Regions from separate parts of the Neorhizobium sp. PAMB6716 genome, predicted to be linked through region 4. Evidence: predicted binding sites of a transcription regulator. Region 4 holds the regulator's gene; each other region holds the start of a gene.
What was found. The regulator PhoB, encoded in region 4, activates phosphate uptake and scavenging genes when phosphate is short. The targets are predictions, from matches to a motif close to TGTCATNNANCTGTCAT.

Region 1 (5,127 bases), 1.2 Mb from region 4:
TGGAACCGCTTCCGGGCGAAATCGGCATTGCCCATACCCGCTGGGCAACGCACGGCGTGCCGAACGAGACCAATGCCCATCCGCATTTCGTCGAAGGCGTTGCCGTCGTTCATAACGGCATCATCGAGAATTTTTCCGAGCTGCGCGACGAGTTGCTGACCGAAGGGGCTAACTTCGAAAGCCAGACGGATACGGAAGTGGTGGCGCATCTGCTGGCCAAATTTATCCGTGCGGGCATGGATCATCAGGCGGCGATGCTGGCCATGCTGAACCGCGTCAGCGGCGCCTATGCACTGGTGGTGATGTTTGCCGATGATCCCGGCACGATTTTCAGCGCCCGCTTCGGGCCGCCGCTCGCCATCGGCCATGGCCAGGGCGAAATGTTTCTGGGCTCCGACGCAATTGCGCTCGCACCCTTTACCAACCGCATCACCTATCTCGTGGATGGCGATTGCGCCGTGATGACGGCGCGCGGCGTGTCGATCATGGATTATGCCGGAAAGCCGGTCTCGCGGCCGATGCAGATTTCGCAGGCCGCAGCCCTGATGGTCGACAAGGGCAATCACCGCCATTTCATGGAAAAGGAAATCTACGAGCAGCCGGAAATCATTTCGCACGCGCTCAGCCACTATGTGGATTTCGCAAGCGGCACGGTGAAGGCGCAAGGCCCTGCCATCGATTTTGCCAAGGTCAGAAGCCTTGCGATTTCCGCCTGCGGCACGGCCTATCTCGCTGGTCTCATCGGCAAATACTGGTTCGAGCGTTATGCGCGCCTGCCGGTGGAAATCGATGTCGCCTCCGAGTTCCGCTACCGTGAAATGCCGCTGTCCTCCGATCAGGCGGCGCTGTTTATCTCTCAATCGGGTGAAACCGCCGATACGCTGGCCTCGCTGCGTTATTGCAAGGAGGCGGGGCTGCCCATCGGCGCCATCGTCAACGTGCGCGAATCGACCATTGCGCGGGAAGCCGATGCGGTGTTTCCGATTCTGGCCGGTCCCGAAATCGGCGTTGCCTCGACAAAAGCCTTCACCTGCCAGCTGGCGGTGCTGGCCTCGCTTGCCATTCAGGCCGGCCGGGCGCGTGGCACGTTGTCCGAGGTGGATGAAAAGGCCATGGTGCGCCATCTGATCGAGATGCCCCGCGTGATGAGCCATGTGTTGAACCTCATCCAGCCGCAGATGGAAACGCTGTCACGCGACCTGTCGCGCTTCAAGGATGTGCTTTATCTCGGGCGCGGCACCAGCTATCCGCTGGCACTCGAGGGCGCGCTCAAACTCAAGGAAATTTCCTATATCCACGCCGAAGGTTATGCGGCGGGCGAGCTGAAGCACGGGCCGATTGCGCTGATCGATGAAAACATGCCTGTCATCGTCATTGCCCCGCATGACCGGTTTTTTGAAAAGACCGTCTCCAACATGCAGGAAGTGGCAGCGCGCGGCGGCAAGATCATTTTCATCACCGACGAAAAGGGAGCGGCCGCCTCCAAACTCCCGACCATGGCGACCATCGTTCTGCCTGTCGTGGATGAGGTGATTTCGCCGATGATCTTTGCGCTGCCGATCCAGCTTCTGGCCTATCACACGGCGGTCTTCATGGGCACAGATGTCGACCAGCCGCGCAACCTTGCCAAGTCGGTGACGGTGGAATGAGATCTTTGGCCGGCATCGTCACCGATGCCGGCTTCTCCCGTCGTTGACGCGCACGCGATTATTTAATGGCGATGCGCTTGCGGGGAAGGGATGCCTCCGGCATTGTCCGGGTTCACCCGGCCGTTTACGGCATTGCAGCATAAAATGACGGATTGAAATGGCGGATATCCCGGAAAGAATTACGCTGGCCGGCCGGCTGCGGAACAATTTCCTCACCGGCCTCATTATCTGCGCGCCGCTTGCCATCACCATCTGGCTGACATTTGCCTTCATCGACTGGGCCGACAGCTGGGTGACGCCCTATATTCCCGAGCGTTACAACCCGCAGTATTATTTCGATATTGCGATCCCCGGCACCGGGCTTGTGATCGCCATGGTGTTCATCACCGTGATCGGTTTTCTCGGCAAGAATCTCATCGGCCGCTCGGTCGTCAAGTTCGGCGAATCGATCCTGCATCACACGCCGCTGGTGCGCACTCTCTACAAGAGCCTGAAGCAGATTTTCGAGACGGTGCTGAAGGACCAGTCGACTTCGTTCAAGAAGGTCGGGCTCATCGAATTTCCAGGGCCCGGCACCTGGGCGCTGGTGTTCATCTCGGCGGAAGCGCAAGGCGAGGTGGCCGCGCGCCTCAACGAGACCGGCGAAGAGATGATCGCCGTCTTCCTGCCGCCGACGCCGGTGCCTACTGCCGGTTTTTTGCTGTTCGTGCCCAAAAGCCGGATCGTCATGCTGGACATGACGCCGGAAGATGCCGCAAAGCTCCTGATCTCAGGCGCGCTTATCACCCCGCCCTGGACGCCGAAGGCACCGGTGGAACCGCAGCCACCAAGCGAAATCGCACCGCAACCCGCCTGAGCATCGCAAGCGGTGCCAGGCTTCATCCAGCCGTCATATTGGCCGCCTAGAGACAAGGGCTGGGGGTGTTCGACTGCTGGAGGATGAAGGGCCAAAAGGCTCCTTTACCGGGTCCAAGGGCGTGGCGAACGGATCCCCTCCCGAAATTTTTCCAGAGGGCCGCATCCATGCGCACTTCCAACACCCGTGTTTTGCATTGCCTGAAGATGGCGCTTGCCGCCTCGATCTTCCTTTTGCCCGTTGCGGCATTCGCCGAAGGCAGCGTCAGCGCCCCCGGCGTGACCGTTACCAACAAGGGCCTTGTGGCCATCGGCCGCATGCCGGCAAATCTCAAGGACAAGTTCGGCGAAACGTTTGGCTCCGGTTCCGGCATGGCCGTGGACATGAAGAGCTGGAAGAAGGACGGCGATGCCTATACCGGCGCGCTGTGGCTGCTGCCCGACCGTGGTTATAACGTCGAAGGCACGACCGACTACAACACCCGCATCAACCGTATCGAACTGCGCCTGACACCGGCAGCGGCAGGTGCGGCCGTTGCCGCTGACAAGCAGCAAACGGGCCTTGAAGCAAAGCTTGCCGACACGGTTCTGCTTCTCGACGACAAGGGCAAGAGCATGACCGGGCTTGATCCGGAATCGGGCGTTCGCGCCGCCGCGGGCACGCTGCCGGCACTTCCTGAAGCGCGCACCGGCAAGGTTTCGCTCGATCCCGAAGCCGTCGTGCTTCTGAATGACGGTTCGATGCTGATCAGCGACGAATACGGCCCCTACATCTACCGCTTCGGTGCGGACGGCAAGCTTCTCTCCGCCACGCAGCCGCCAAAGGCGCTGTTGCCGATGCGCAAGGATGCGCTGAACTTCTCCTCCAACAATGTCGATGCCGGCGGCAAGAAGCCGGACCCGAAGGATCCCGATACCGGCCGCCAGAACAACCAGGGCCTTGAGGGCATGTCGCTGACGCCGGATGGCAAGTTTGCGATTGCCGTTCTGCAATCGGCCACCCGCCAGGATGGCGGCGATTCGTCCTCGACCCGCATGAACACCCGCGCGCTGGTCTATGATGCCAGCGACGTGTCCAAGCTGAAGCTGGTGCATGAATATGTCGTGCCGCTGCCGACCTTCGACAACAAGGGCAAGGTGGCCGTTGCCGCCCAGAGCGAGATCCTCGCGCTCTCCGACAAGGCCTTCCTGATGATTGCCCGCGACAGCAACAATGGCCAGGGCCTGAAGGGCGATACCTCCGTCTATCGCAAGATCGATCTTGTCGATCTGTCTGATGCCACCGACATCGCAAACGGTGACTTTGACGCCATGAAACCGGTCGCCCCCAAGGGCGTGGTGGATGCCTCCGTCACGCCGGCCAAGCTCTCCGATTTTATCGACCTCAACGATGCGGCACAGCTGGCCCGTTTCGGCCTGCACAACGGCGCGCCGAACGACCGCAACAACCTCTCTGAAAAGTGGGAGGCGATGTCGATCGCAAGCGCTCTCGATCCGGCCGCACCCGATGATTATTTCCTCTTCGTTGCCAATGACAACGATTTCCTGACGCAGGATGGTTTCCAGGTGGGCGCGGCCTACAAGGCCGAAGGTGGCGCCGATGTCGACACCATGTTTCAGGTGTTCCGCGTGACCCTGCCGGGCATGAAGAAGTAAAGCTTTTCCGGCAATTCCGGCACGTTGTGAAAGGCCCCGGCGATTGTCTCGCCGGGGCCTTTTGCATCAGGCTGAGCGCAAGACCCGCACCGGCACGCCCTTGTAGGCTGGCGTGCCGGAGCGCCTGTCGTGATCGGCCATGGCAATCACCGCGTTCATTTCGGGATAATAACCGGCAATCGAGCCCTTGGGGATATCGTAGGCGACGGCGGTGTAGCCGGTCACGCCGCGCGGGCGGTCGTCCCCTGCAAACAGCGAGCGGATGTCGATGCGGTCACCATCGGCAAGACCGCGAGCGGCCAGATCCTCGGCGTTCATGAGCACCACGTCGCGACGGCCGAACACGCCGCGATAACGGTCGTCCATGCCGTAGATGGTGGTGTTATACTGGTCGTGGGCACGAAGTGTCGTCAGCACCAGCGCATCCGCGGAAAGACCGGTGCCGTCTTCCTCAAGACCGCGCGCGACCAGAAAAGTTGCCTTGCCCGATGGCGTGTTCCAGACACGGTTGGACGCACCGACCGTCAGGCGGAAACCACCCTTGACGCGGACGCGGGCGTTGTAATCGGCAAAATCGGGAAACACGACCTCGATCTTGTCGCGGATTCGGTCGTAGTTTGCGAGCATGCCGTCCCAGTCGATGCCGTAGCGGTCGCCGAGCGTCGCCTTCGCCATGCCGACAACGATGGCCGGTTCGGACAAAAGCAGCTCGCCCGGCGGGTTGAGGAAGCCGCGCGAAGCATGCACCATCGACATGGAATCCTCGACCGTCACCGATTGCGGACCCGATGCCTGCACATCGAGGTCGGTGCGCCCGAAGCAGGGCAGGACGATTGTCGTCTTGCCGGTCAGCAGATGCGAGCGGTTGAGTTTCGTGGCGATGTGGACGGAGAGATCCAGCTTGCGCATGGCCTCGAACGTGTACTCGGTATCGGGCATGGCAACGGCCAGATTGCCGCCGAGGCAG
Region 2 (5,127 bases), 1.5 Mb from region 4:
GCGTGGCTGCACTGCAAAAGAGTGGCGCTCACGAAGCCGAGCGGCTGGACGAACAGAACCCAGCGCAGCACGGCCACCACCGAGCCGAACACCATCAGCCCGACCGGCGAGACCTTTCGGGCAATCAGGCCGGACAGGAAGAAAAACAGGATTTCCGCCACGACGCCCGCCGACCACAGCACACCGATCTCAGACCCGGAAAAGCCGAGTTGCTGCCAGTGAATGCCGGAAAATGCATAATACATGCCATGCGTGGACTGCACGAGCGTGCAGCCGATCATCAGGAGGTTGAGGTCCGGTGCGGCAATCACCGATGACTGATTTGTGCAAACCACTTTTTCCGGCAGTGCGGCAGCGCGCCCGAGACGCGGCACGATGAGCGCCGCCACCAGCGTCAAGGAGAAGGCCGAGGCCGCCACAAGCGGCACGACGGAGGCTGAAAAGCGCGAGATCGCCTCGCCCGCCAGCAGCGTCATCGCCACAAATCCGATCGAGCCCCAGACCCGGATCGTGCCATAACGATAACCCCAGCGTCTCACGCCCATGACAGTGATACTTTCCAGAACCGGCGTGAAGGGCGCAAAGGCAGCCCCTTGCAGGCTGAACACCAGAAGCACCATCCAGAAGCCGTCGACCACCATCAGCAGAAGTGCGGTGGTGATGGAGAGGACGGCGGAAAACAGAAGGATACGCACCCGCTCCGACAGCCGGTCGGCAAGGTAACCGGCAACCGGCGCCGAGAGAACGCGCAGGACGATCGGCACCGACAGGATGAGGCCGATCTGCCACTCGTCGAGCGCCAGCGATTTCAGCCAGACCGGAAAGAATGGCAAAAGAATACCGTTGACGCCAAGCGCTGCCGCATAGGCCAGCGCGCAACGAACGGGAAACAGACGGGGAATGGCAATCGGGGAAAAAGCCTGGGCCACGGGGGCTCCCATGCTGACGGCGGCGGGTTGGGCGATCGGGAATCGTCTTGGAATTTGATCGCTTTACCACGCATGCACAGCATGCGCCACACTCTTGCCACCGCTCGGACATCAAGCCCCGCGCACGGCAGGCAAATCTGCCGGAGAAAGCCGGCAGGGAGAATGCTCAGGCTGCCTGCATGTCACCTTTTGCCGTAAGGGGCGGCGCCAGCAGCGCCGGCATTTCCACAGTCTGGCCGGAATGCTGCCAGGAAATCAGCTCGAATGTGCCATCCATGTGCTCGACGATGGCCGTGCAGCTTTCCACCCAGTCGCCGGTGTTGATGTAGCGGATGCCGTCGATATCCTCCATGACAGCATGATGGATATGGCCGCAGATCACGCCGTCGACATTGTTGCGCCGGGCTTCCTCGGCCACGACCTTCTGGAATTCGCCGATGAAGTTGACGGCCTGTTTGACCTGCAGCTTGGCCCAGGCCGAAAACGACCAGTAAGGCAGGTTGAGGCGCCGGCGCACCGCCGCCAGGACGACATTGATGGCAATGGCTGCGTCATAGGCCCAATCGCCGAGATAAGCGAGGAGGCGGATATTGCGCACGACGACGTCGAACTCGTCGCCATGCAGCACGAGGTATTTTCGGCCGTCGGCGGCTTCATGCACCATCCGGTCCGCCACTTCGATGCCGCCGAAGTGAACGCCGGGGAAGGCACGCAGGAACTCGTCGTGATTGCCGGGAATGTAGACGATGCGGGTGCCCTTGCGCGCCTTGCGCAGCAGTTTCTGCACCACGTCATTGCAGCCCTGCGGCCAGTACCAGCTGCGCTTCAGCCGCCAGCCATCCACGATGTCTCCGACCAGAAAGATCGTCTCGGCCTCGTGGTAGCGTAGGAAATCCAGAAGGAAATCGGTCTTTGCCGCCTTGGAACCCAGGTGGATATCGGAAATGAACAAGGTCCTGAAGTGTTTCGTTTCCAGTGTCTCTGCCACGTCGCTCACCCTTTCGTCAGACCGCCCCTCCTCTGTCCAAATCAGACTCGTATTTCAGGAGCATGACAGCGGCCGGTTGCGGGGCCATTCCGCCGCCGCAAACTGCCGGATGCGGCAGCAGGGACACAGACTTGCGTCCTTGCCCCCGATATTTCACTACTGTTCCCCGACGCCGTTTGATGTATGAGACAGACCAAGACAAAAGACTGAAAGGAGATGGCGATGGAACACAAGGACAACACACCTGTGGACAAGGACACCGCAAAGGCGGACCTGGATGAGCAGGCACTGTTTTTCCACCGCTATCCGCGCCCGGGCAAGCTGGAGGTCGTGGCCACCAAGCCGCTCGGCAACCAGCGCGATCTCGCGCTTGCTTATTCTCCGGGTGTTGCAGCCCCCTGCCTTGCCATCCGCGACAATCCCGAGATGGCCGCTGAATATACGGCACGCGCCAATCTTGTCGGCGTCGTGTCGAACGGTACCGCCGTGCTTGGCCTTGGCAATATCGGACCGCTTGCCTCCAAGCCGGTCATGGAAGGCAAGGCCGTCCTCTTCAAGAAATTCGCCGCCATTGACGTCTTCGACATCGAGATCGCTGCTGAAACGGTGGACGAGATGGTGTCGACGATTGCCGCTCTGGAGCCAACCTTCGGTGGCATCAACCTGGAAGACATCAAGGCGCCGGAATGTTTTGAAGTCGAGCGCCAGCTGCGCCAGAAGATGAATATCCCGGTCTTCCACGACGACCAGCATGGCACGGCGATCATCGTGGCGGCTGCCATCCTCAACGGCCTGGAACTTGCCGGCAAGAAGATTTCCGACGTCAAGATCGTCACCTCGGGCGCCGGTGCTGCGGCACTTGCCTGCCTCAACCTCCTCGTTTCGCTCGGGGCGAAGGTCGAAAACATCTGGGTCCACGATATCGAAGGCCTCGTTTATGACGGGCGCAACGTGCTGATGGACCCGTGGAAGGAAATCTACGCCCAAAAGAGCGACAAGCGGGTGCTTGCCGAATCGATCGGCGGCGCCGACGTGTTCCTCGGGCTCTCGGCCGCCGGCGTGCTGAAGCCGGAACTGCTGGAACAGATGGCTGAAAAGCCGCTGATCATGGCGCTGGCCAACCCGACGCCGGAAATCATGCCGGAACTGGCGCGGGCCGCCCGTCCCGATGCGATGATCTGCACCGGCCGCTCGGATTTTGCCAACCAGGTCAACAACGTCCTCTGCTTCCCTTACATCTTCCGTGGCGCGCTCGATTGCGGCGCAACCACGATCAACGAAGAAATGAAGATGGCGGCGGTCAAGGCGATTGCCGGCCTTGCGCGCGAGGAAATCTCCGACGTTGCCGCCCGCGCCTATGCGGATGAAACGCCGGTGTTCGGCCCGAATTACCTCATCCCCTCGCCGTTCGATCCGCGCCTCATCCTGCGCATTGCGCCGGCTGTGGCCAAGGCTGCGGCCGAAACCGGTGTTGCCTCGCGCCCGATTGCCGATTTTGACCAGTATCTCGACCAGTTGAACCGCTTCGTCTGGCGCTCCGGCTTCGTCATGAAGCCGATCTTTACGAGCGCCAAGCAGGCGGAAAAGAACCGCGTGATCTTTGCCGAAGGCGAAGACGAGCGCGTGCTGCGCGCCGCCCAGGTTCTGCTCGAGGAAAAGACCGGCGTGCCGATCCTCATCGGCCGCCCCTCCGTCATCGAGGCGCGCCTCAAGCGTTTTGGCATCCGCATTCGCCCGAACGTCGATTTTGCCGTGGTGAACCCGGAAGACGATCCGCGTTATCGCGATTACGTCGATGATTACGTGGCGCTCGTCGGGCGCGCCGGCATCAACCCGGAAGCGGCCCGCACCATCGTGCGCACCAATAACACCGTCATCGGTGCCCTATCGGTGAAGCGCGGTGAAGCGGATGCGCTGATCTGCGGCGTCGAGGGCCGGTTCGACCGCCATCTCAAGGATGTCAGCCAGATCATCGGCAAGCAGAAGGGCGTGTGCGCGTTTTCGAGCCTGAGCCTGCTGATCACCCAGAAGGGCCCGGTCTTCTTCACCGATACCTTCGTCAACTACAATCCGACGCAGGAAGAGATCGCCGAGATCACCATTCTCGCGGCACAGGAAATCCGCCGCTTCGGCATCACGCCAAAGGCCGCGCTGATCTGCCACTCGAATTTCGGCTCGCGCAATTCCGAAAGCGCCACCAAGATGCGGGCTGCCCTGAAGCTCATCCGCGAGCGGGCGCCGGAACTGGAAGTGGACGGCGAAATGCAGGCGGGTTCGGCCCTCTCGGAACAGCTGCGCAAGCGCGCGCTTCCCGATAGCAGCCTGACGGGCGAGGCAAACCTTCTGGTCTTCCCGAACCTCGATGCTGCCAATATCTCACTCGGTATTGCCCGCACCATGATGGATGCGCTGCATGTCGGTCCGATCCTGCTTGGGGCAGCCCAGCCCGCACATATCCTGTCGACCTCGGTTACCTCGCGCGGCGTCGTCAACATGGCGGCACTTGCGGTCGTTGAAGCCTCGCATGCGGATTTTGCCGTGACCTCTGGCTAAAACGGCAAGGTGCTCTAGATTTTCCGGTGACTTATCACATTCTCAACCTCAAAGCGGCATCCTGCCGCTTCGAACAGATGTGACAACCACCGGACATCTTTTTCATGCGACTATCATCGCTGCTGACCACCGTGATTCTTCTGTTGCCGGCTGCGGCCCATGCGGCCGAAAATGCCGAACGCTGCCTCAGCCTCGGCCAGAAGATTGCCGCTGCCCCCACCGTGATCGGCAATACGCAGGAAGCGCGCGGCTTCGGCCAGATGCTGGCGGCCCAGAACCGCGAAATTCGCGGTGTCCGGCTCGAAATGCAGCAATTGCGCTGCCACGTCGGCGCCATCGTCACCTATCAGGACGGTTATCCAGACCCTTGCATCGGCCTGGATGAAACACTGTCTTCCATGGAGACGAACCGGCGCGCGATGATTGCCCGCCGCCAGGGGGATCTGTCCGTCGTTCGAGCACCGATCCGCAGCGAAGACGAGATCCGGGCGGAAATGCGGGCGCTCCGCTGTGGCGAAATCGATTATGCCGCCGTCGAACAGGAAAAACTTGCGCCGCGCCCGGCCGTTCTGCCGCAGGCCGCGACGTCCAGTGTGCCAGCCTCACCGTCCATCCTCAGCCTGCAGTCAAAGATCGAGCCGCTTCAGGCGGCCCGGC
Region 3 (5,127 bases), 1.4 Mb from region 4:
CAGGCAAGACCGACGAAAGACAGGATTGCGATCACGATAACCACGGCGCCAACGAGCCATACGATGCTGTTCATGTTTCTCTCCTTTGATCAGATTGCCGCCACTGCCGGCAGCTCTTGAGGTTCGAGATCAGGCGAACCCGACCAGATTGAGGACCGCAATTACGATGACAACGGCTCCAACAAGCCAGACGATGCTGTTCATACCCAAGCTCCATTTTGTTTCGCTCCATCAACGACAGAGCACGCCAAAGGTTCCATCGCCGGTAGCAGGAACCTTTGGCGCAACAACGGGTTCGGGCGCGGCGTCCGGGCTTTGTCGCAACCGGACACGAGAGGAATGCCGATGAGCTTTCACCCCTATACCGCCACGCTGCAAAGCGATCAGCCGATGCCGGCCACCAGTGGAACGGACTTAAAAAGACCGCAGCGGGTGGTGATCATCGGCGCCGGCTTTGGCGGGCTTGCCGTTGCCCGCGAGCTTGGCAATACCGTGCTCGACGTGACGGTCATCGACCGGCGCAACCACAATCTTTTCCAGCCGTTGCTCTATCAGGTGGCAACGGCAGCGCTCTCGCCTGCCGATATTTCCGAGCCGATCCGCCGCACGCTTGGCCGCTATCACAATATCAAGGTGATGCTGGCCGAGGTGACAGGGATCGATACCGTGACCAAGACCGTGCAGTTCGCCACGGCGCCGTCCGTTCCCTATGACCGGCTGATCATCGCCACCGGTTCGGAATATAATTATTTCGGTCATGACGAATGGCGGGCGCTGGCGCCGGGTCTCAAAACCATCCATGAGGCACGCCAGATCCGCCACCGGCTGCTGCTGGCCTTCGAGCGCGCCGAGGTTTCGCAGGACCATGAGGAAAAGAAGGCGCTGCTCACCAGCGTCATCATCGGCGGCGGACCGACGGGCGTGGAAATGGCCGGCGCGATTGCCGAGCTTGGCCGCTTCATGATCACCCGGGATTTCCGCAGGCTTGCGCCCGAACATTTCCGCGTGCTGCTGCTGGAGGCAGGGCCGCGTATTCTGGCCGCCTTCCCCGAGGAGTTGACCACCTATGCCACGCGCGAGCTGGACCAAATGGGCGTGGAGGTGATGACCGGCCGCATGGTCGAGGACATTTCAGACGGGGTTGTGATTGCCAATGGCGAGACGATCCGCACCGCAAACGTCATCTGGGGTGCCGGCGTCAAGGCATCGCCGGCGGCCGGCTGGCTCGGCATCGAGGGCAAGGCGGGCGGGCGCATTCCTGTCGATGGTGATCTGAGGGTCACCGGTTTCACTGACGTGTTTGCGCTCGGCGATACGGCGCTTGGTGTCGACGAGGCGGGAAAACCGCTGCCGGCCCTGGCGCAAGTGGCCAAGCAACAGGGCCAGTATCTGGGCAAGGCGCTCCGCCACGAACTGCTCGATGCTACCCCATCAAAACCCTTCCATTTCAACAATCGCGGCAATACCGCCGTCATCGGGCGGAACGCCGCCATCTTCGATTTCGGCAAATGGCGGCTGAAGGGGCGGCTCGCATGGCTGCTCTGGGCGCTCGTCCATGTCTACCTGCTGGTCAATTTTGAAAAGCGGCTGCTGGTGACGATCCAGTGGATCTGGCGTTATCTTACCCGCCAGCGCGGCGCGCGCCTGATCGACGAAAATGTAACCCGATCCATCAACCCCGGGAGGGAGCCATGAACACCGCCAATCCGCAGCTGGAAGGCCTTTATCTGGCACTTGCCGCCATCAACCGCCTGCTGGTGGAAAAACAGCTGCTGACGCATGAGGAAATACGCGAAACGCTGCGCGAGGTGGAGGCTGGCGTGATGAAGGCAGAGGAGCCGGATGTTTCCAGTGCTCACCGCAAGGCCGTTGCCTTCCCGATCCGTCTTCTGGTGCTGGCCGATGAGGCGGCCGAACGCGGTGAGGAAGCGAATTTCGACGTTCTCGCCCGACAAGTTGGCCGCAACAACTGACACGTTTTCGGGCTGACGAAAAAGGGCGACGGGTATCCCCCGCCGCCCTTTGCACATTTTGACATCTATCAGATGATCGGCTTGCCGCCGGTCACCGCAATCGTTGCACCGGAGACGTAGCTGGAGAGCGGATCGGCCAGCATCACATAGGCGGTGGCCAGTTCCGCCGGCTGTCCCGGCCGTTTCATCGGCACCTGCTGACCGAACGATTTAACCGAATCCTCCGGCAGCGTGGAGGGAATGAGCGGCGTCCAGATCGGGCCGGGTGCAACCGCATTGGCGCGGATGTCCTTCTCCGCCAGCAGCTGCGCCAATCCTGCGGTAAAGTTCTGGATCGCGCCCTTGGTGGTGGCATAGGCGAGCAGCGACGGGTTGGGGCTGTCGGAATTGATCGAGGCGGTGTTGATGATGGAGGCGCCTGGCTTCATGTGCGCAACGGCTGCCTTGGTGAGGTAGAACATGGCGTGGATGTTCACCTTGAAGGTCAGTTCCCACTCCTCATCGCTGATCTCCCCAATCGTCGGAAACGAGGCCTGGTGGGCGGCATTGTTGACGAGAATATCGATCCCGCCGAGCTGTTCGACGGCCGTATCGATCACCTTGCGGCAATGGGCGGCCGATTGAAGATCGCCCGGCACCAGCACGGCCTTGCGGCCAGCCTCTTCCACATGGCGTTTCGTTTCCGCCGCATCCTGGTCTTCGTCGAGATAGGAAATCAGCACGTCGGCACCTTCGCGGGCAAAAGCAATGGCGACGGCGCGGCCGATGCCACTATCGCCACCGGTGATGACGGCCTTCTTGCCGGCAAGGCGGCCGGAGCCCTTGTAGGAGCTTTCGCCGTGATCCGGCACCGGCTGCATCTGGCTGGTCAAACCCGGCATCGGGATCTTCGGCTGGGAAAAGGGCGGCGTGGGATATTGCTGTGACATGGGTCAACCTCACTTTGATTGTTGGGGTTCGCGGGTCCAACTCATCCCAAGGGGTGGATGTTCCAACAGAAATCGGCCTGTGTCCGGCGTGCAGGCAAGGCAAACCACCCTCCCCGGCCGCGTGGTGGATGGCCACATCTCGCGCCCTGCCTTTCGCCTGCCTGTCATTGGCGTGGACAGGCGCGAGATCGGCACGGCACGTCTGCCATCTTGAAACTCGCCATAAAAATTCTGTCATCCATCCGTGCTACGGGCCACAATCCTGCGCGCTTGCCGTTCGACACAGGGCGCTTGTTACAGTTGAAGGTATCGCAATGCTTCTCCACTCTCCGCCCGGTCTCGAAATCATCCACGCCGGGCACCGCACAAGGCTCAAATGGCACCGGCTGCGCCTTGGCCTTTCGGCACCGCTTTTTTCGGCCGAGACGATGGCGCTGGGGTTTGAAGCGGGCGCTTCGATGGAGCTGGATCTTCGGGTGCGCGGCGATGGCGGTTTCGTGGTGCTGCATGATTCAGATCTCGACGGCGAAACCGATGGCTACGGCCCGGTGCGAAAAGCCTCTGCGCAGGATCTGCGTGGACTGACCATAAAGGCCGGCGGCACGCCGCCGATCCTCAGCGAAGACTTGGCGCAAATGCTGACGACGGCACATCCGGACGCTCTTTTGCAGTTCGACATGAAGGACGATCTGGCAACGATCGGCAGTGCGGGACTTGCGCATCTGGTGGAGTTTTTTGGCGCCGCCGGGCGCTCGATCATCGTCAGCGCCGGCGATCTCGACCTCATCGTCGCGATCCGCAACCACCTGCCCAACCTTGCGCGCGGCATAGACCCCACAGACAAGCTGATGGTCATCCTTGCCGAACAGGGACCGGACGCGGCACGGCAGGACCTTCTGTCTGATATCAATGGAGAAACCGCGCCGGACACGGTCTATCTCTCCTGGCCGCTGGTTCTGGAGGCCGCCGCGCGCGATCTCGATCTCATCGGCCTTTGCCATGAGAACGGCTGCAAGGTGGATGCCTGGACCTTTAACCTGAAAAACCCCGACATGGGGTTCAGCGAGGCCGAATGGGCGCAGTTTTCCGCCCTCATGGCGTTACACCCCGATCAGGTGACAACGGACGAGGCTCCGGCCACCGAGCGTGCCTGGAACGCCCGGAGCACCGGCTGAAAATATGAAAAAACCCGCCGGACGGGCGGGTTTTCGAGGCATGAGCCGATTGCGCGCTGGCGATCAGATTTCCGGGCAGCCGCGTTCATTGGCAAACGTGATGCGGCTCGGGCCGCGGCGGGTAAAGCCCTGCACGACAACGCGGCCGGGCGTTACGCGCACAACTTCCGGATCGCGCAGGCCCGCATCGCGGGCAGCAGAGCGGGCTTCGCGCTCGCTGCAACCCCGGCGCGGCGGCGGTCCACGACGATCGCGATCGTGTTCACGGATCACCGGACGGATGCCATCTGGCCCGACCCGCAATTCCATCTGTTGCGCCTGCGCCGACGTGCCGGCACAGACGCCCGCAGCCGCCATGGCAAGAGCAAGCCCCGCCGTCTGGATCACCTTCAGCATGATAGTCTCCTTGCTGCACGCCTGATGTCGGCGGCCCTGTTATTTAGCCAGCCCAAAACGCGGTGCCGGCTCATTTGTTCCAATACCTCCCTCAACTGTAATGACGAGACAAAGTGGAGAAAAACAACACAAACACCCGCAAATGCCGCCGCGATTATTATAGTCTGTCATGATTGTTATACGCAGGCTTAACCAATTTGCCCGAGTGTCCATGACGGGCAGGATGGAAAAATTTCTTTGATCGAGCGATTTGCTGCCTTTTCCCGGCAGGAAGGAGGAGACAGGACGTCGCCTTGCTTCAGCCTTTGCGTTTTCACGTAGGTCAAAGATGTTACGACACCTGTCGATTCGGACAAAAATCCTATCCGTCATCCTGTTTCTCGGGCTGGTCTCGCTGGCCGGTTTGTCTTACCTCAGCAGCCGTTTTGATGGCGTCAACGATCGTTATGCGGATTTCATCGCCAATAACGCCGCCGCCGCCGTTCTTGGCGCGCGCTCGTCGGCGGGCATGTGGACGGCCGTCAACGCCATTACCCGCGTTGCGCTGAACGAGACCGGCTCGCCGGCTTACGAGGAAGGCAAGGCCGCCTTCGTGCGCAACCTTGATGGCGCAAAGGCAAAGATGGTCGATATCGGCCGCATGGTGCCGGCGCT
Region 4 (5,127 bases):
TGCCGATCAGCGCCGTGAGGACGATGGCTTCGGCGAGCAGCCGGGCAACCGGTGCCGGATAATCGTGACGACCGAGAATGGTGTTCAGAAGCGGCCCGAGCTGTACGGCGCGGCCGCGCACATCCAGTCCCTCGACCTGGAACGGGATAACGCGGTCATCGCCCGCCAGATTAAGTTCACTCACGTCCACTACAGCTTCTGCCATGACTTACTCCTTCGCGCCGGAGCACCCATTTCGCACATAAGGCGGCCGAGCGGAACCGCTGACCGGGCAAAGAGGCCGACGATGTATCTTGAAACGCCCGAACCGGCAGGGGTGCGGGCGCGATTGGAAAGCCGACAGATGGGGTGGCCCGACCGTCAAATCAAGCCGCTCGCCCAAAAGCGTCAGACGGCGCCAAAACACCAGGCCAGGATCGACTTCTGCGCATGCAGGCGGTTTTCCGCCTCATCGAACACGACGGACTGCGGACCGTCGATCACCTCGTCGGTCACCTCTTCGCCGCGATGCGCCGGCAGGCAGTGCATGAACAGTGCATCGGCATTGGCGCGCTGCATCAGCTGGCTGTTGACCTGGTATGGCTGGAAGACATTGTGGCCGCGCGCCTTGTGTTCCTGGTTCATCGAGATCCAGGTATCGGTCACCACCATGTCGGCGCCATCGACGGCACGTTCGGCATCATGGAACAGCTTGACGTCGCCGCCATTGTTGCGCGCCCAGTTGAGATATTTGTCGGAGGGTTCAGAACCCAGCGGCACGGCCATGTTCATCTGGTAGCCGAAACGGGCAGCGCCTTCCACGAAGGAATGCAGCACGTTATTGCCATCGCCTGTCCAGGCGAAGGTCTTGCCCGCCACCGGCCCGCGATGTTCCTCGAAGGTCAGGAGGTCGGCCATGATCTGGCAGGGATGCGTTTCGTCGGTGAGACCGTTGATCACAGGCACTGTCGCGTGCTCTGCAAGCTCCAGCAGGCGCGTGTGGTCGGTCGTGCGGATCATGATGGCATCGACATAACGCGACAGAACCTTGGCGGTATCGCCAATGGTTTCGGCACGCCCGAGCTGCATTTCCGTGCCCGACAAAAACAGCGTTTCGCCGCCCAGCTGGCGCATGCCGACATCAAACGAGACGCGGGTGCGCGTAGACGGCTTTTCAAAAATCATCGCCAGCATCTTGCCGGCCAGCGGCTTGTCCGCCGTGCCGGCCTTGGTGGCCTGCTTGCGGGTGCGGGCGTCATCGAGAATGGTGCGCAGCTCCCCGGACGAAACGGCCGAGAGATCGAGAAAATGCTTAGGTGATGCCATGGTCCAATCCATCGGGGCGCCGTCCGGCGGCCCTTGCGTTACGAAAGAGCCCGTCAGGCCGTTTTCTTCAACTGTTCGCGGCTGAGCTTTTCGGCCGCACGCTCGATGCGCGCAATGCCCTCACGGGCCTCTTCCGCCGTCACCACCAGCGGCGGCAGCAGACGAATAACGTTATCGCCGGCGGGAACGCCCAACAGATGTTCCTCGCGCATGGCCAGCGCCAGTTCGCCGGCGGGCACGCGGGCTTTCACGCCCAGCATCAGGCCTTCACCGCGGATTTCCTCGATCACATCGGGGAAACGGTCCTTGAGCGAGGCAAGGCCCTGGCGGAAAACCAGCGCCACGTCGCGCACATTGTCGAGGAAGCCATCGGCCAGCACCACGTCGAGCACGGCATTGCCGACAGCCATGGCGAGCGGATTGCCGCCATAGGTCGTGCCGTGAACGCCGGGCTTCATGCCGGAGGCGGCCTCGGCGGTGGCAAGGCAGGCGCCGAAGGGAAAACCGCCGCCGATGCCCTTGGCCACGGCCATGATATCGGGGGTAATGCCGGTTGCCTCATAGGCAAAAAATTTGCCGGTACGACCAACGCCGGACTGCACCTCGTCAAACATCAAAAGGATGCCGTTGTCGTCGCAGATCTGGCGCAGTTCACGCAGGAATTCCTTCGAGACCACACGGATGCCGCCCTCGCCCTGGATTGGCTCGATCAGCAGCGCTGCGGTGTTTTCGGTGATGGCCGCCTTCAGCGCGTCCATGTCGTCAAACGGCACCTGGTCGAAACCGGGCGCCTTGGGCCCAAAACCTTCCATGTATTTTTCCTGGCCGCCGGCAGCGATCGTCGCAATCGTGCGGCCATGGAAGGCGCCTTCGAAGGTGATGATGTGGAATTTTTCCGGGTGGCCCTTGGAATAATGGTAACGACGCGCCGTCTTGATAGCGCATTCCAGCGCTTCCGCACCGGAATTGGTGAAGAACACCTTGTCGGCAAAGGTCGCCTCGGTCAGGCGGCGGGCAAGCCGTTCCTGCTCGGGAATTTCATAGAGATTGGACAGGTGCCAGACCTTGTCGGCCTGGTCCTTCAGCGCCGCGACCAGATGCGGATTGGAATGGCCGCAGGAGGTCACGGCAACGCCTGCGCCGAAATCGAGATATCGCTCGCCCGTTTCCGTCACGAGCCAGACGCCCTCGCCGCGCACGAAACGCAGCGGAGCCCGTGCAAAGGTGTCGAAAAGTGCGGCTTCAGCCATGGCGACATCACTCCTTGGGCAACGATAATCCCTTGTGGCGGCACGGCCGCCGGAATTCAAACCAGAAACTAAAAATGCCGCCTTAAGCGGCGGCTGGCGCACTATCGGCATTTCAGGATCAACTGTCAACAAATCGCTTGAATTTCAGGGGATTTCCGCTGCGTGAGGCTGGCTTGCGCGAAGCTTTTGCGCTGTGACAAAAAAGACTCGCCTTAAAAGCAAGTTGGGGAAAACCCTGAAATCGATTCGCCGCGATTCCGCCGACTCTTGTCAGCGAGTCCCGGGGTCGATAGGTTAAAGATCAATTACTAGACTGCATGCGGCGGAACTAGTCACCAAGCACATATATATGGTATGTCCGGCAGGAAATCTTCCCGCCGGCAGGTGAGCGATTCTGTCCGCACAGCCCCTACGGCGGAGAGATGGCATGAACTGGACGGACGAGCGCGTCGAGAGACTAAAGCGGCTTTGGGCCGAAGGCCTGAGCGCAAGCCAGATCGCAACACAGCTGGGCGGCGTCAGCCGCAACGCCGTGATCGGCAAGGTACACCGTCTCAACCTGCCAGGCCGCGTCAAGGCCGGCGGCACGCAGGCAACGGCGCGCACCGCGCCCAAGCGCACCACCTCTGCTCCGCGCGCGCCGAACTTTGCGGCCCGCACCACGACCAATCCTGCCCGTACCACGCCCCATGCGGTTGGTGTTGCCGTGGTAGCGCCGGAAGTCGAGGCCGTACAGCCGACGGAATTCCGCGCCCCGAGCAATGTCGTGGTGCCGATGTCGCGTAAGCTTTCGCTGACGGACCTGACGGAACGCACCTGCAAGTGGCCGATGGGCGATCCCCTGAAGGACGACTTCCACTTCTGTGGTTCGGATTCTGCCGATACCTCGCCCTACTGCAAATATCACGCTCGCCTCGCCTACCAGCCGGTCAACGAGCGCCGCAAAGCTGCCAACATCTCGGCTGCCGCCCGCGCCTGAAATCGTCTTCGAGCGCTTGCCGCTCAGCAATCTGAAAACGGGCCTCGCGCCCGTTTTTTTGTGCCTGGAGACACTTTGAAAAAAGCCGACAGAAAGAACGCCCGAAGCACAAGCCGCCGGGCGTCAAAACCGTGTCTCATCAGAAGTGACGAACGCGCGTTAAGCTTCCATCGAATATCCGGCGCCGCGCACGGTGCGGATCACATCCTGCATGTTGGAAAAGTTGAGTGCCTTGCGCAGGCGCCCGACATGCACGTCGACGGTGCGTTCATCCACGTAGATATCATGGCCCCAGACGCCATCGAGCAGTTGCGAGCGCGAATAGACGCGGCCCGGCGAGGCCATCAGAAATTCCAGGAGGCGGAATTCCGTTGGCCCAAGCCGCACTTCACGGCTTTTGCGGTGAACGCGGTGTGTCTCGCGGTCCAGCTCGATATCGCCGCAGCGCAGAACGCTGGAGAGAACCTCCGGGCGGGCACGCCGCAGCATGGCCTTCACCCGTGCCATCAGTTCCGGCGTCGAGAACGGCTTGACGACGTAATCGTCGGCACCGGTGGCAAGGCCGCGCACCCTCTCGCTTTCCTCACCGCGTGCCGTCAGCATGATGATCGGCAGCCGTTCGGTTTCTGGACGCATGCGTAAGCGCCGGCAAAGCTCGATGCCCGATACGCCCGGCAGCATCCAGTCGAGGATCAACAGATCCGGCAACCGCTCCTGGAGGCGGATTTCCGCCTCGTCTCCGCGCAGGATCGTCTCGACCTCGTAGCCTTCGGCCTCGAGATTATAGCGCAGGAGGACGCTGAGAGCTTCCTCGTCCTCCACAACCGCAATTTTGGGCAGCATGGTTCAGGCACTCCGTCAGTATGGCCTTACTCGGCCACAGCACCAAGCGTGTTGGACGTATCGTCCTTGGGGCGCTCGCCTTCAGGCTGGGCACCTGTTGCGATGTAATAGATGGTCTCGGCGATGTTGGTGGCATGGTCACCGATGCGCTCGATGTTCTTGGCGCAGAACAGAAGATGCGTGCAGCTGGTGATGTTGCGCGGATCTTCCATCATGTAGGTCAACAGCTCGCGAAACAGCGAGGTGTACATCGCGTCGATTTCCTCGTCGCGCTGGCGGATGGCTTCGGCCTTCTGCACGGAACGGCTGGAAAACACGTCCAGCACTTCCTTCAGCTGCACCAGCGCAAGCTCCGACAGGTGTTCCAGGCCACGGGCAAGCTTGCGCGGCACGCCGGTGCCCTGCACGGCGATGACGCGCTTGGCGGTGTTCTTGCCAAGGTCGCCGACGCGCTCCAGATCGGCAGCGATCCTGAGCGTGCCGATGATTTCGCGCAGGTCCGCAGCCATCGGCTGGCGCTTGGCGATGGTGATGATCGCCTTTTCCTGGATCTCGCGCTCGGCGTGATCGAGGATCACGTCGTCGGAGATGACCTTCTGGGCAAGCGCGCCATCGGAATTGACCAGGGCGCGCACGGCATCGCCGCACATCTGCTCGGCAAGGCCGCCCATTTCGGAAATCCGGCGGTTCAGATATTTCAGGTCTTCGTCATAGGCCGAAAGGATGTGCGAAGGCATATTTGGCGTCCTC

Region 1: the regulator PhoB is predicted to act here: its motif matches at 2,526-2,542, upstream of AC4CWH_RS08330 (esterase-like activity of phytase family protein).
Region 2: the regulator PhoB is predicted to act here: its motif matches at 1,969-1,985, upstream of AC4CWH_RS06705 (UDP-2,3-diacylglucosamine diphosphatase).
Region 3: the regulator PhoB is predicted to act here: its motif matches at 3,135-3,151, upstream of AC4CWH_RS02230 (glycerophosphodiester phosphodiesterase).

The regions. Positions count from the first base shown of each region.
Region 1 is NZ_CM177835.1:1,720,059-1,725,185, reverse strand. Features, by position in the region: gene glmS (glutamine--fructose-6-phosphate transaminase (isomerizing)) at 1-1,649, shown strand, start outside; gene AC4CWH_RS08335 (DUF502 domain-containing protein) at 1,807-2,505, shown strand; gene AC4CWH_RS08330 (esterase-like activity of phytase family protein) at 2,712-4,160, shown strand; gene AC4CWH_RS08325 (FdhF/YdeP family oxidoreductase) at 4,227-5,127, opposite strand, start outside.
Region 2 is NZ_CM177835.1:1,390,791-1,395,917, reverse strand. Features, by position in the region: gene AC4CWH_RS06710 (MFS transporter) at 1-929, opposite strand, end outside; gene AC4CWH_RS06705 (UDP-2,3-diacylglucosamine diphosphatase) at 1,096-1,917, opposite strand; gene AC4CWH_RS06700 (NADP-dependent malic enzyme) at 2,140-4,470, shown strand; gene AC4CWH_RS06695 (hypothetical protein) at 4,575-5,127, shown strand, end outside.
Region 3 is NZ_CM177835.1:473,157-478,283, reverse strand. Features, by position in the region: gene AC4CWH_RS02245 (NAD(P)/FAD-dependent oxidoreductase) at 346-1,695, shown strand; gene AC4CWH_RS02240 (hypothetical protein) at 1,692-1,973, shown strand; gene AC4CWH_RS02235 (SDR family oxidoreductase) at 2,042-2,854, opposite strand; gene AC4CWH_RS02230 (glycerophosphodiester phosphodiesterase) at 3,217-4,077, shown strand; gene AC4CWH_RS02225 (hypothetical protein) at 4,141-4,473, opposite strand; gene AC4CWH_RS02220 (methyl-accepting chemotaxis protein) at 4,802-5,127, shown strand, end outside.
Region 4 is NZ_CM177835.1:2,897,662-2,902,788, forward strand. Features, by position in the region: gene AC4CWH_RS14105 (Hsp33 family molecular chaperone) at 1-205, opposite strand, end outside; gene argF (ornithine carbamoyltransferase) at 388-1,305, opposite strand; gene AC4CWH_RS14115 (aspartate aminotransferase family protein) at 1,359-2,555, opposite strand; gene AC4CWH_RS14120 (GcrA family cell cycle regulator) at 2,983-3,534, shown strand; gene phoB (phosphate regulon transcriptional regulator PhoB) at 3,694-4,377, opposite strand; gene phoU (phosphate signaling complex protein PhoU) at 4,404-5,114, opposite strand.